Regions from separate parts of the Marinomonas mediterranea MMB-1 genome, predicted to be linked through region 2. Evidence: predicted binding sites of a transcription regulator. Region 2 holds the regulator's gene; each other region holds the start of a gene.
The links. Region 2 encodes FliA, which starts transcription of late flagellar genes. Its sites were predicted from a motif close to CTAAAGTTNNNNNNNNNNCNGCCGATA; they were not measured.

Region 1 (3,832 bases), 150 kb from region 2:
GCAACAGATACCGTAAAAGTATCTGAACCAGCAGTGAAAGTTAAATCGCCTCCCGTTGCACTGACTACATCATCGGTAGAGGAAAATAGACCTGCCGAGCTAACACTTCGACTACCTTGAGCCAGCTGGCTAACAGATACATTGTAAGAGCCATTTGCAGCTTCTTTATCTGCTGTTACAGAAACAATATCACCAGATTCGGGCTGAGTGCTAGTTGCCGTCCGACCTGTAAAAAGATCTTCATCATTTAAAGATTCAACGGCTTTTTCGAAGGTCTCAAGAGCAGACTTTATAGCGCCATATGCAGATACTTCAGACTTATAATCGCTAATTTTAGACTCGTAGGCCTTTACTTTAGTGTCTTTCTGCACGCTAACCATGTTTTGGAGCAACGTTTGAAGATCTATTCCAGACCCTACTCCTAGTGATGATACTGACATTTTTATAGCTCCTTTGGCTAATTAATTAGCCAGATTACACTTCACTATTGACCAGACTGCCTTTTAAGTCGCTTACTTCTTCAAATATATCATCAATACGTTTGGAGATTTTCAAAAATTCTTCTGTTGGAATCTGACGTACAAGATCACCTGTTTCTCGATCAATAACCTTAACTACATTATCGCCGCCTTCTTCAGAAAGTTCAAAGGAAAGCGATACATTTAGCTGTCTCATTTTCAGGTTCACTTCGTCTGTCTGAGATTCCTCGAATGACAGAATTTCTTCACTCGTGGCATTGGACAATTCATTCTCGAAAGTATTCTTAGCATCTTTATCAGGTGTAATATCGACACTTTTCTTAATAACTTGAGCTTCTTTTTTTTGGACTTCTTGGAATTCACGAGCATTTGACTGAACATCAGTGCCGGTATGCAGTTGCGTTAATGACTGTTTTGATACATCGGAGCTAATAGACATAAGTGCCTCCCATAAAGCAAAAAGCTGGAGCAAAAGCTCCAGCTTTTAAGCATCGCTCAATTAGCCTAATAAAGAAAGGGCTGTTTGAGGACGTTGGTTTGCTTGAGCCAAAATAGTAGAACTTGCTTGCTGTAGAATTTGCGCACTAGTAAGTGTCGCAGTTTCTGTTGCAAAGTCTGCATCACGTACACGAGAACGTGCTGCAGATACATTTTCAGAGATATTACTCAAGTTATTGATAGTAGAGCTAAAGCGGTTTTGAACAGCACCTAGCTCAGCTCGTTTTGAATCAACCGCGGCAATCATATTGTCGACTTGAGTAATTACAGATTGAGCTAAAGATGCAGCACTGATAGAAATCGTTGATGCTACGTAACCAGCGCTGTTCAAGCCAGAAATCTGGAAACCAGCACCAGCAGCACCAAGCGTGTTAACCGAACTCAAACTAAATGAAATCGTTTGGTTTGCATCAGCACCTACCTGAAACTGACCGTCATATGTGCCATCAAGTAAGTTTTGGCCACCGAAAGTAGTGTCTGTTGCAACACGATTGATCTCTGTTGCAAGCTGAGTAATTTCTTCTTGAAGCGCAGAACGGTCTTCATCCGTATTCGAACCGTTCGCAGATTGAACTGCCAAAGTACGCATACGTTGAAGCATATTGGTCGTTTCATCTAGCGCACCTTCAGCAGTTTGTGCCAAAGAAATACCATCATTCGCATTACGAACTGCCTGATTCAAACCATTAACCTGAGAAGTCAAACGGTTTGAAATTTGTAGACCAGCCGCATCATCAGACGCACTGTTTATTCGCAACCCTGATGACAAACGCTGATACGCAGTATCAAGCGTGCTTCCAGTTTTAGTTAACTGGTTCTGCGCATTCAAAGATGACGTATTAGTATTAACGTATAAAGCCATGACAGCCTCCTATTTTTCGCCATTATAAGCCTACTAGCAAGTAGACTCGTGATGTGTATCTGAGGCGCCAACCTCTGATATATATACACAATTAAAAACCTCTTATATTAGGTAACGGCAATAATTAGAGTTGCTTTAGAAAAAAGATGATATTTTTTTTCCCATCATGGCAAAAAAAAGCCTACAAAAACGGCAAAAGCTTTCATATCAAGTACTTAGGAGACGCTTTTTTCTTATTTTTTTTTCGTGAATTATCATTAAATAGCTTCATCAGGGGCTTTTTTTAGTTGGCATAGAATGTGCTAAACAGTATATGTGAGGCGCCAACCTCACAAAAAAAAGCCAAGTGCCTTCAACACTTGGCTAACAATTACTTCTAGGAGAAAGAAGCAAAAACATTCGAATACGATCGCCAAACCTCTTGCCTCCCGTATTCGAGTTTTCTTCACATAAGCGGCCTGATCAGCCGCTTTATTTTTTTAAAGACTAGCCTCCCAACAATGAAATCGCTGTTTGCGGACGCTGATTTGCCTGAGCCAAAATCGTAGAACTCGCTTGCTGTAAGATCTGTGCACTTGTTAAAGTAGCCGTTTCAGTTGCAAAATCCGCATCTCTTACACGAGAACGCGCAGCTGATACGTTTTCCGAAATATTACTCAAGTTATTAATGGTAGAACTAAAACGGTTCTGAACTGCACCCAATTCAGCTCGTTTTGAGTCTACTGCCGCAATCATATTGTCTATTTGACTAATAACGGACTGAGCTAAAGATGCTGCCGAAATCGAAATTGTCGAAGCTAGGTAACCAGCACTATTCAAACCAGACATTTGGAAACCCGCGCCTGCAGCACCAAGAGTATTAACAGTACTTAAGCTAAACGAAATAGTTTGGTTTGCATCGGCGCCCACCTGAAACTGACCATCATAAGTTCCATCAAGAAGGTTTTGCCCACCAAAGGTGGTAGTCGTTGCAACTCGATCAATCTCAGTTGCCAACTGACCCATTTCTTGTTGCAAAGCAACTCGGTCTTCGTCCGTATTCGAACCGTTTGCAGACTGAACTGCTAGAGTACGCATACGCTGCAACATATTAGTTGTTTCATCTAGCGCTCCCTCTGCAGTTTGAGCCAGAGAGATGCCGTCGTTTGCATTTCGGACAGCCTGATTCAAGCCGTTTATTTGCGACGTTAAACGATTGGAGATCTGAAGGCCCGCCGCATCGTCTGCTGCGCTATTAATACGTAGACCAGAGGACAAACGCTGGAACGCTGTATCAAGCGTACTTCCAGTTTTAGTTAGCTGGTTCTGAGCATTCAAAGAAGAGGTATTTGTATTTACATATAAAGCCATGATAATTCTCCTAGAAATTAATTATTTCTTCATAGCAACCATTTGATTTAGTTAGTTATTTGGTTGCCCTTTGCATATTCTATTTATCGGATCAGCTTAAAAAATCTTTAACGTTTTTTTAACTTTTTTTAGATTTTTTAACACCTAAATTAGAGATGCACTTTAGATGCAAAGCTTATCGTCAGCTAGGAAAATATCTTTAGAGAAAATTAGAAAATATAGCGGGTAAATTGAATATTAAAATCAGATGGGTTCACTTCCTTAACAACCTCTACATCGACCACATCAATTTGCATATCCGTCGCAGCCATCAATGCACTACTAGACAGACTATAGACCTGGCGAACTAAAGAGGGCTCTTTTTTACGATTAAGGGTCATAACAAAACCGATTCTGCCATTTGACAACTGAACACAGCTGCCGACAGGAATAACGCCAATACTCTTAACAAACACAGCAACGATCTCTTTATCAAACGAGACCCCGCTTTCTTTAATCAAAATCTGGCGCGCCTTAATAGCACCCATTGAAGATTTGTGAGCCTGCTCAGATGTCATTGCATCATAGGCATCTACGATAGCGCCGATTTTGCCGTAGATACTAATTTCAGTGCCTTCTTTGTTTTTTGGATAGCCTGTACTGT
Region 2 (3,832 bases):
AAGAAACCAAAGAGCAGATAGAAGATAAAGCAGAGCATTCTGCGAAAAGTAATTATTCTGAGACTCCTGAACAGTATATTCAGGGCAGGTTGGTGAAATTAGGCCTGTCAGATATTGTAATAGAGAAAATTGTTGATCATTCTAATTTTCTCGGAAGAGAGGATGATTGGAAAAAAGCGCTGTCTCGATTGGCAGATTATTTACCTGTGGCGCGGCAAGATATGGCTCATATGAGTGGTTGCATCGCATTTATGGGGCCAACTGGCGTAGGTAAGACAACATCGATTGGTAAAATAGCCGCGCAACATGTATTGAAAAATGGTGCGGACAGTGTTGTGCTTGTTACAACTGATACTTATCGAATTGCGGCGCATGAGCAATTGAGAACATTTGGTCGAATATTAAATGTTCCCGTTGAAGTGGTTAATGAATACTCTGACCTCAATGAAGTGCTGGATAAATATTCAAATTACTCTCTTGTGTTAGTAGATACTGCAGGAATGAATCCTAGAGATAGAAATTTAGAGCGACAGCTAAAAATGATGCAGAAAGCTAGAGGTTATTTGAAAAAACTGCTGGTTTTACCTTGTACAAGTCAGCGGCAAGTATTAAAAACGGTAGTAGATGTTTACTCTCAGATTCAGTTAGACGGTTGTGTTCTTAGTAAAATTGACGAGTCTGCCTCTCTAGGTGAAGCAATTAGTGTTGTCATTGAAGAAGGCTTGCCGGTTATGTATGTAGCTGATGGGCAACGAATACCGGATGATATTGAACCTGCGCGCGCGCATAACTTAATTAGTCGCGCAGTGTATACGGCAGAGCAGTATGGTCAGTTGTATGGGTCACTAAAGTATGGGAGTTAGTAAAAATATGTTATTAGTGACAGCATATAATAATTGAATGTAGTACATTTAAGTTGCGCACTGGTAAATCAGTGTTGGGAAAAGGTGAAAACGCGGTTTTATGCAATCAAAGCACGGTTATAGTACCTATTCGAAAAAAGCAGCTCTTTCTATGGATGCCATTATTCAACAATATGGTTATCTGGTTAAAAAGATTGCTTACCACTTGCTAGCTCGACTGCCCAATCATGTGGACGTCGATGATTTGACGCAAGCAGGAATGATTGGTCTGATAGAAGCGTATAAACGTTTTGAGTCGACTAAGGGAGCTTCGTTCGAAACTTATGCAGGCATAAGAATTCGAGGCGCCATAATGGATGAAATGCGTAAAAGTGACTGGGCTCCAAGATCGGTAAGACGAAATGGAAGGGCGGTCACTGAGGCAATTAAAGAATTAGAAGGTAAGCTTGGACGAGACGTAACAGATAATGAAGTTTCTGAGCACATGGGAATTAGTGTTGATGAATATCATGAAATTATGCGTTCATCGATGTCGACACAGCTTTTTAGTTATGAAGAAATGCTTGAGAGCGAGCATGGAAGTAACGAAATTAATATAGAGTCGGATGATTCCCAGCCTTACGATGTTGTTGAAGAAGGAGGGTTTCAAAAGCAACTAGCGGTTGAAATAGATAAACTTCCTGAAAGAGAAAAGTTAGTTTTATCTCTTTATTATAACGAAGAACTAAATCTGAAAGAGATTGGTGCTGTACTAGGTGTTAGTGAGTCTAGGGTAAGTCAAATACATAGCCAAGCGGCTATGCGTTTGAGGGCTAGATTAACGGATTGGCGAGACTAATATTATATGAGTATTGAAATACTACCTTTGTGGTGTGGAGGTTGCATTGGATAAAAACATGAAAATCCTGATTGTTGATGACTTCTCAACGATGAGACGAATCATCAAAAATTTGCTTAGGGATTTGGGATTTACCAATACGGTTGAAGCGGATGACGGCACGACAGCGTTACCGATTCTTCAAACAGGAACCATCGACTTCCTTGTAACTGATTGGAATATGCCAGGTATGACCGGGATTGAGTTGCTTCGTGCTGTACGTGCGGACGACAAACTCAAGACGATCCCAGTGTTAATGGTTACCGCAGAAGCTAAGCGGGATCAAATCATTACCGCTGCGCAAGCTGGTGTAAATGGTTATGTAGTAAAACCATTTACAGCGGTTGCACTTAAAGAAAAAATCGAGAAGATTTTTGAGCGAATTGATTCTGCGAAATAATAGGGGCCTTTGAATGTCAGATTTTAAGGAATCTAAGCTTGGGGATTTCGAGACTACCGTAAAAGACGGTGCTATCGATTTACTTAATAAGCTTGAGGCCGGCGACTTTAGCGGTGCTATTAAAATCATCCAAGAACTGAGTGAAGCTCGCCATAAGAGTTTTTATCATGAAGTAGGTACGTTGACTCGTAGTTTGCATGATGCTATCCGGGACTTCCAAATAGAGTCCATGGAAGATGTGTTAGAAACTGCGGACGGTGATAACAATTCACGAATCACAGATGCATCTGATCGTTTGACTTATGTTACCGAAATGACCAGTTCTGCTGCGAATAAAACGATGGATATGGTCGACAGCAGTGTTCCGGTTGCAAGCGAGTTGAAATCTCAGGCCGAATCACTGCATAAAGATTGGAATCGTTTGATTCAACGCGACTTAACACCACAGGAATTCCGAGAGTTGTATAAGCGTATCGATGCTTTCTTGGGGTATACCAAAGACAGTGCGAACACCTTGCATGGCAATTTGAATACCATCCTACTAGAACAAGGATACCAAGATCTAACCGGGCAAGTAATCGCTCGTGTGAGTGAGTTGATTAGAGATGTAGAAGAGAAACTCGTTCACTTGGTGGCTGTCGCAGGACGCGTAGACAGCATCTCAGGGCTCGAGCACGAAATTGCCGAAAAGGAACATGATGATAATCGAGGTCATGGTCCGGCGGTCAATACTGAAAACAACCCAGAAGTACTGAATAGTCAAGACGAAGTAGACGACTTGCTATCAAGTCTTGGTTTCTAAGAGGAGCTGAGGATGAGTTTCGAGGTCGATGAAGAAATTCTACAGGATTTTTTGGTAGAAGCTGGTGAAATCCTGGAGCAGCTTTCCGAACAATTAGTAGATCTAGAACAAAACCCTGAAGACAACGCGTTGCTTAATGCGATCTTTAGAGGATTCCATACGGTTAAAGGTGGCGCAGGCTTCCTTCAATTAACTGCATTGGTTGATTGCTGTCACTATGCTGAGAACGTGTTTGATATATTGCGTAATGGTCAGCGAGTCGTTGATGCTGAGTTAATGGATGTGGTATTACAAGCGCTCGATTCTGTTAATGAAATGTTCGAAATGGTTCGTAGTGGACAAGAGCCAGAACCTGCAGACCCTGAACTCATCAATGCTTTGAGTCAGTATGCTAAGCCTCCTTCTGCTGAAGAGTTGGCGTCAGCCGATGAAGAAGACGAAGTAGAAGAGCCTGAGGAAGAGGAACCTGTTTCTAGTGGTTCCGTTGAGCAGCAAAAAGGCGAATCCGATGATATTTCAGATGATGAATTTGCCTCTCTTCTTAATGCGCTTGGCGACGAGGCTCCGAAACAGGAAGATGAAGCCAAAGCGGATGCTGGAAGCGATTCGGATGACATCACCGAGGATGAGTTCGATGCCTTGCTCGACCAGCTTCATGGTGGTGGCGCCCCAGGAGTTGACGACAGTGATGCAGATTCTAAGAATGGAGCGTCGTCAAACGCAGCTCCTAAAGAGTCTAAATCCGATGCGGAACCTACTTCTGATGATATTACAGAAGATGAGTTTGAAGCATTGCTGGATCAGTTACATGGCTCTAGTGCACCGGGTGTTGATGATGACGCTGCTGCGGACGTTGTCAAATCAGCTGAACCGAGCCAGAGCGCCGATAC
Region 3 (3,832 bases), 1.6 Mb from region 2:
GTGATTCCTAGTCTTCGCCACTATATCGAGTCTCAGTCCGCTCAGATAGCGCTACTGGGTGTTCGCTCAGAAAGTGGCGAGTCGTCAGGGATGGTGCCTTATATCTTGGCGGAATCTCTGGGTTGGCCTATTGTGTCTCGTGTTGCTGATATTGTTTCTGTCGAAAACGGCATAGCGGAGGTATTACTCGCATTACCACGCGGTCAAAGACGTGCCGTATCAGTGAGATTGCCGTTTATTGCGACGGTCGACAATGCCGCTCCGGCTCCGCGTCAAACGGCGTATGGACCCGCTCAACGTGCAAAAATTGATGTCATTGACGTACCTGAAGTACAGGATGAACTTCGTGTTAACTGGAGTGAAGCACCCGCTAAACCTCGTCCAAAACGTTTGAAAGTCGTAAAGGCGAAAACCGCAGCAGAGCGTTTCAAGGCTGCGACGGCTAAAGCGCAAGGCGGTTCGGGTAAAGTGATGAGCGATGAAAGTGCGGAGGAAAAAGCACAAGCGATCTTTGATCTTCTAATAGAAGAAAAAGTAATTCGCTAGGGAAGGTGGCAACAAGTCCGCTGGCGTCAGTGTCTGGACAATTCTTAGTAAGTGATAACTCTTAATAAATGATACTTGTAGAACCGCCTGCTATTTATGCGGAGTAGCTTCTACCCTTACTGAACCGTTATTGTTTATACTAATGATTTATTGCACATACAGTGTGAATGCACAGTGCGAATATTCGATTAGAGAAATAAGATTATGATGATTGTTGATTTAGTCGACGAAGTTGACTTTAAAGAAATGCTAAAAAACAGTGGCGTGCCAATCACTGACGATATGTCGCTTGAGCAGGTACAGCTTGAGACGATCCAGTGGAAAGCGCAGTCTGAGGCGTTTTCCATCAAGTTAAATGCCTTAATCTCAGAGCTTAGCGACGACCAAATTACCGTGCTTCCCGATGTTCAGAATGTCATAGACTATCTCAAAACACATTAAGTTATTCTGTTATGTCTTTTATCTGAAGTTTGGTGCTTGAGTGTATTCAAGTATCAAATTTCGAATCCTTTTTTTACTTTTTTCAACATACTTTCTATTTCTTCACTCTATTTGAGGAAGGTATGAACAAGTCCACTGGCTTCAGCGTGTGGATAACGCTTCTTTATTCGAGGCAAGTGTCTGGAGACAAATGTCGCTGTCCAATATTGAGCATATTGGCAAGAAAGTTAACAAAGAATTAAAGAAAGCTTAGCCCTCGCTCGGCAACTGCTCCTGCGTTGCCCTAATGACCTACATCCATGTAGGCCTCCTTTGGGTCTTTCAGAGAAACAGCCTATCTTCGTTAAGAGTGATTGAAAGGTATTAACATTCCTGCTCACTCTCGCCTTAATAAGCTGTTTCTCTGATAAGACTGAAGCTCATAAGACTTATTCGTACCTTCCTTAATCTTTGTCGTCTCCGAATTTTAAGCAGAATGTCGTCTTTAATACGCCTTTATAGGTCTGCTTTTTCTCACCTATCGTTTCTTTTCGAAAAGCTGACAATAAAGTGTCAATAGTTTTTCAATACGCTTACAGAGTGCGGTCTTGAGCACTTTCCATGCTGGCCGATAATAATAGTATGGATTCATGCGTGTCATACGGGTGTGAATTGACAATCGAGTGTGGCCAGTAGGAGAGATTAATATGACAGTATCATCATTGGGCGTAGGTTCAGGTTTAGACCTACAAACCTTGTTAGAAAACATGGTCAGTGTTCAAAGAGATACTAAAGTGGACGCTTACGAAGACAGAATTAGCGACTATGAATCTCAAGTGTCTGCATACGGGGCGATCAAATCAGCCCTAGAGACGTTTCAAGATTCTGTAGAAACGTTGAATGATGAAGAGCTGTTTACTGGAAGAACGGCCACTACTACGCAGCCAGATTCTGGTGACATTGTTTCGGTGACCGCCGATGAAGATGCATCGAATGGTGCGTATAACATTTCTGTTTCTCAGCTTGCTCAGGGAAGCCGAAGTGTCTCTGCAGATGGACTGTTCTCTTCTAGTGATGATGTTGTATCGTCTACAGGTGGAGATTTGACTTTCACCGCAGGGGACGAAACCTTTACTGTGACAGTGGAAGCAGGGACGACACTTGCTGAATTGAGAGAGCAAATTAATGACGCGGATGAGAATTTTGGTGTATCGGCGAACCTTGTCGATGATGGCAACGGAAACGTTTTCTTAACGCTAAGTTCTGATGTGACCGGCGATGGTAATGATCTTGTCGTTACCAATACCGATGAGTCGTTAGACAGTGTTTCGTCTGTTGCGACAGGTACAGGGAGCGCGGGGTTGTCTATTGCGTCGGGAGAAGGGGCACAAGATGCCATTATCAATGTTGATGGTATTACTATCAATAGCGATACTAATTCGTTCGAAGACGCAGTGTCAGGTCTTACTATTAAGGCGCTGGCTGTCTCAGAGGAAGACTCTGATGGGGAGCTCGAAACCGCTACGTCAGTCATTGATTACGATACAGATTCAGTTCAGGAAACCTTAGAGAGTTTTGTATCATCTTACAACTCGTTAATGTCTACGTTCGATTCTTACACAGATACGGATGCTATTCTAAATGGCAGTAGCTTAGTGCGAGGCCTGGAAAGTCAATTAAATGCGGATTTGATGACGACGTTTTTGGATGCTGGTGACTTAACGTCAATCTTTGATATTGGAATTGAAATGGATGACGATGGTACGTTGTCACTCGACTCGACGGCTTTTAGTGAGGCGATGGAAGACAGCTATGACGATGTCGTCACCTTGTTCACTGGCGACGATGGGCTAGCGAACATCATGGACGAATACTTGGACAGTTATACGGGATCCAGTGGTTTAATGAAGGATTTAAGTGATGCGGCACAAGAGGCAGCAGACGACACAGAGGAAGATTTGGAAAATTTCGAATATCGAATGGATCAATACGAAGAGCAATTAACGGAAAAGTTTTCTAACTTAGATGTGCTGTTAGCAAGCCTAAATAATAGTGGTACTGCGTTGCTTGAAAGCTTAAGTTCATTGAGTTCGTAGTTTTGACTAGCCACCCTAATGTCGACGAAAAAAAGTTAGTAGGTAAAAAAATAGAGTTTGATTCAAACTCTATTGAACGGCTCAATGATGCGTTGCATACAATGATTGAGCAGAGCGACGTTAAATCAATACTTGAATTAGACCAATATATTAGACAGTTTGATTTTCGAGCATTGAGTACTGATCAGTTGAAAGCCAATCATTCGCTTCTGCTTCAGTTTGCCCAAAATATCCGAAGAGCGGAGTCTATTGTTGAATTAGAGCGTCAAAAAGTGAGCGCAGAGCTTTCGGATGCGAAACATAATCGTTCGAAGGTAAAGCACAATATTACGAAAATGAATCAGTATCATAAGGTCAGAGGCTTTGATTAATTTTTTGTGTTCTATGCTCACAAACTAAGGCGCCTTTTCTAAGCGCTCTTTCAAGGCAAAGCTCATACAATCGATTCGAATTTTCTTATTCAAATTAAGTCTTTAAATAACGCCTTAACGGATTTGTATTTGTAGATACAAACTTTTAGTATGCTCCCATTAAAGATGGAGTGTCATTATGATCGATATTGAAAAAGCAAACGCAGAATTAGAAGGTGCAACCCCTCAAGCAATTATTGAGTGGGCACTAGGACAGGCGAACAAGCCGATTGTTACGACAAACTTTGGCCCTCATGAAGCGGTTATCTTGCACATGGCGACTCAAGTTAATCCTAACATCCCAGTTATCTGGATTGATTCGGGCTACAACGTTCGTGATACGTATAAAGTAGCAGAAGA

Region 1: the regulator FliA is predicted to act here: its motif matches at 1,952-1,978, upstream of MARME_RS16875 (flagellin N-terminal helical domain-containing protein).
Region 3: the regulator FliA is predicted to act here: its motif matches at 1,505-1,531, upstream of fliD (flagellar filament capping protein FliD).

The regions. Positions count from the first base shown of each region.
Region 1 covers NC_015276.1:3,682,100-3,685,931, forward strand. The annotation lists gene fliD (flagellar filament capping protein FliD) at 1-440, opposite strand, end outside; gene MARME_RS16870 (flagellar protein FlaG) at 475-918, opposite strand; gene MARME_RS16875 (flagellin N-terminal helical domain-containing protein) at 979-1,839, opposite strand; gene MARME_RS16880 (flagellin N-terminal helical domain-containing protein) at 2,326-3,189, opposite strand; gene MARME_RS16885 (HD-GYP domain-containing protein) at 3,399-3,832, opposite strand, start outside.
Region 2 covers NC_015276.1:3,532,211-3,536,042, reverse strand. The annotation lists gene flhF (flagellar biosynthesis protein FlhF) at 1-863, shown strand, start outside; gene MARME_RS16195 (RNA polymerase sigma factor FliA) at 964-1,701, shown strand; gene MARME_RS16190 (chemotaxis response regulator CheY) at 1,760-2,140, shown strand; gene MARME_RS16185 (protein phosphatase CheZ) at 2,154-2,942, shown strand; gene MARME_RS16180 (chemotaxis protein CheA) at 2,955-3,832, shown strand, end outside.
Region 3 covers NC_015276.1:1,886,055-1,889,886, forward strand. The annotation lists gene etfB (electron transfer flavoprotein subunit beta) at 1-546, shown strand, start outside; gene MARME_RS08590 (hypothetical protein) at 751-987, shown strand; gene fliD (flagellar filament capping protein FliD) at 1,674-3,062, shown strand; gene MARME_RS08600 (hypothetical protein) at 3,065-3,433, shown strand; gene MARME_RS08605 (phosphoadenosine phosphosulfate reductase domain-containing protein) at 3,612-3,832, shown strand, end outside.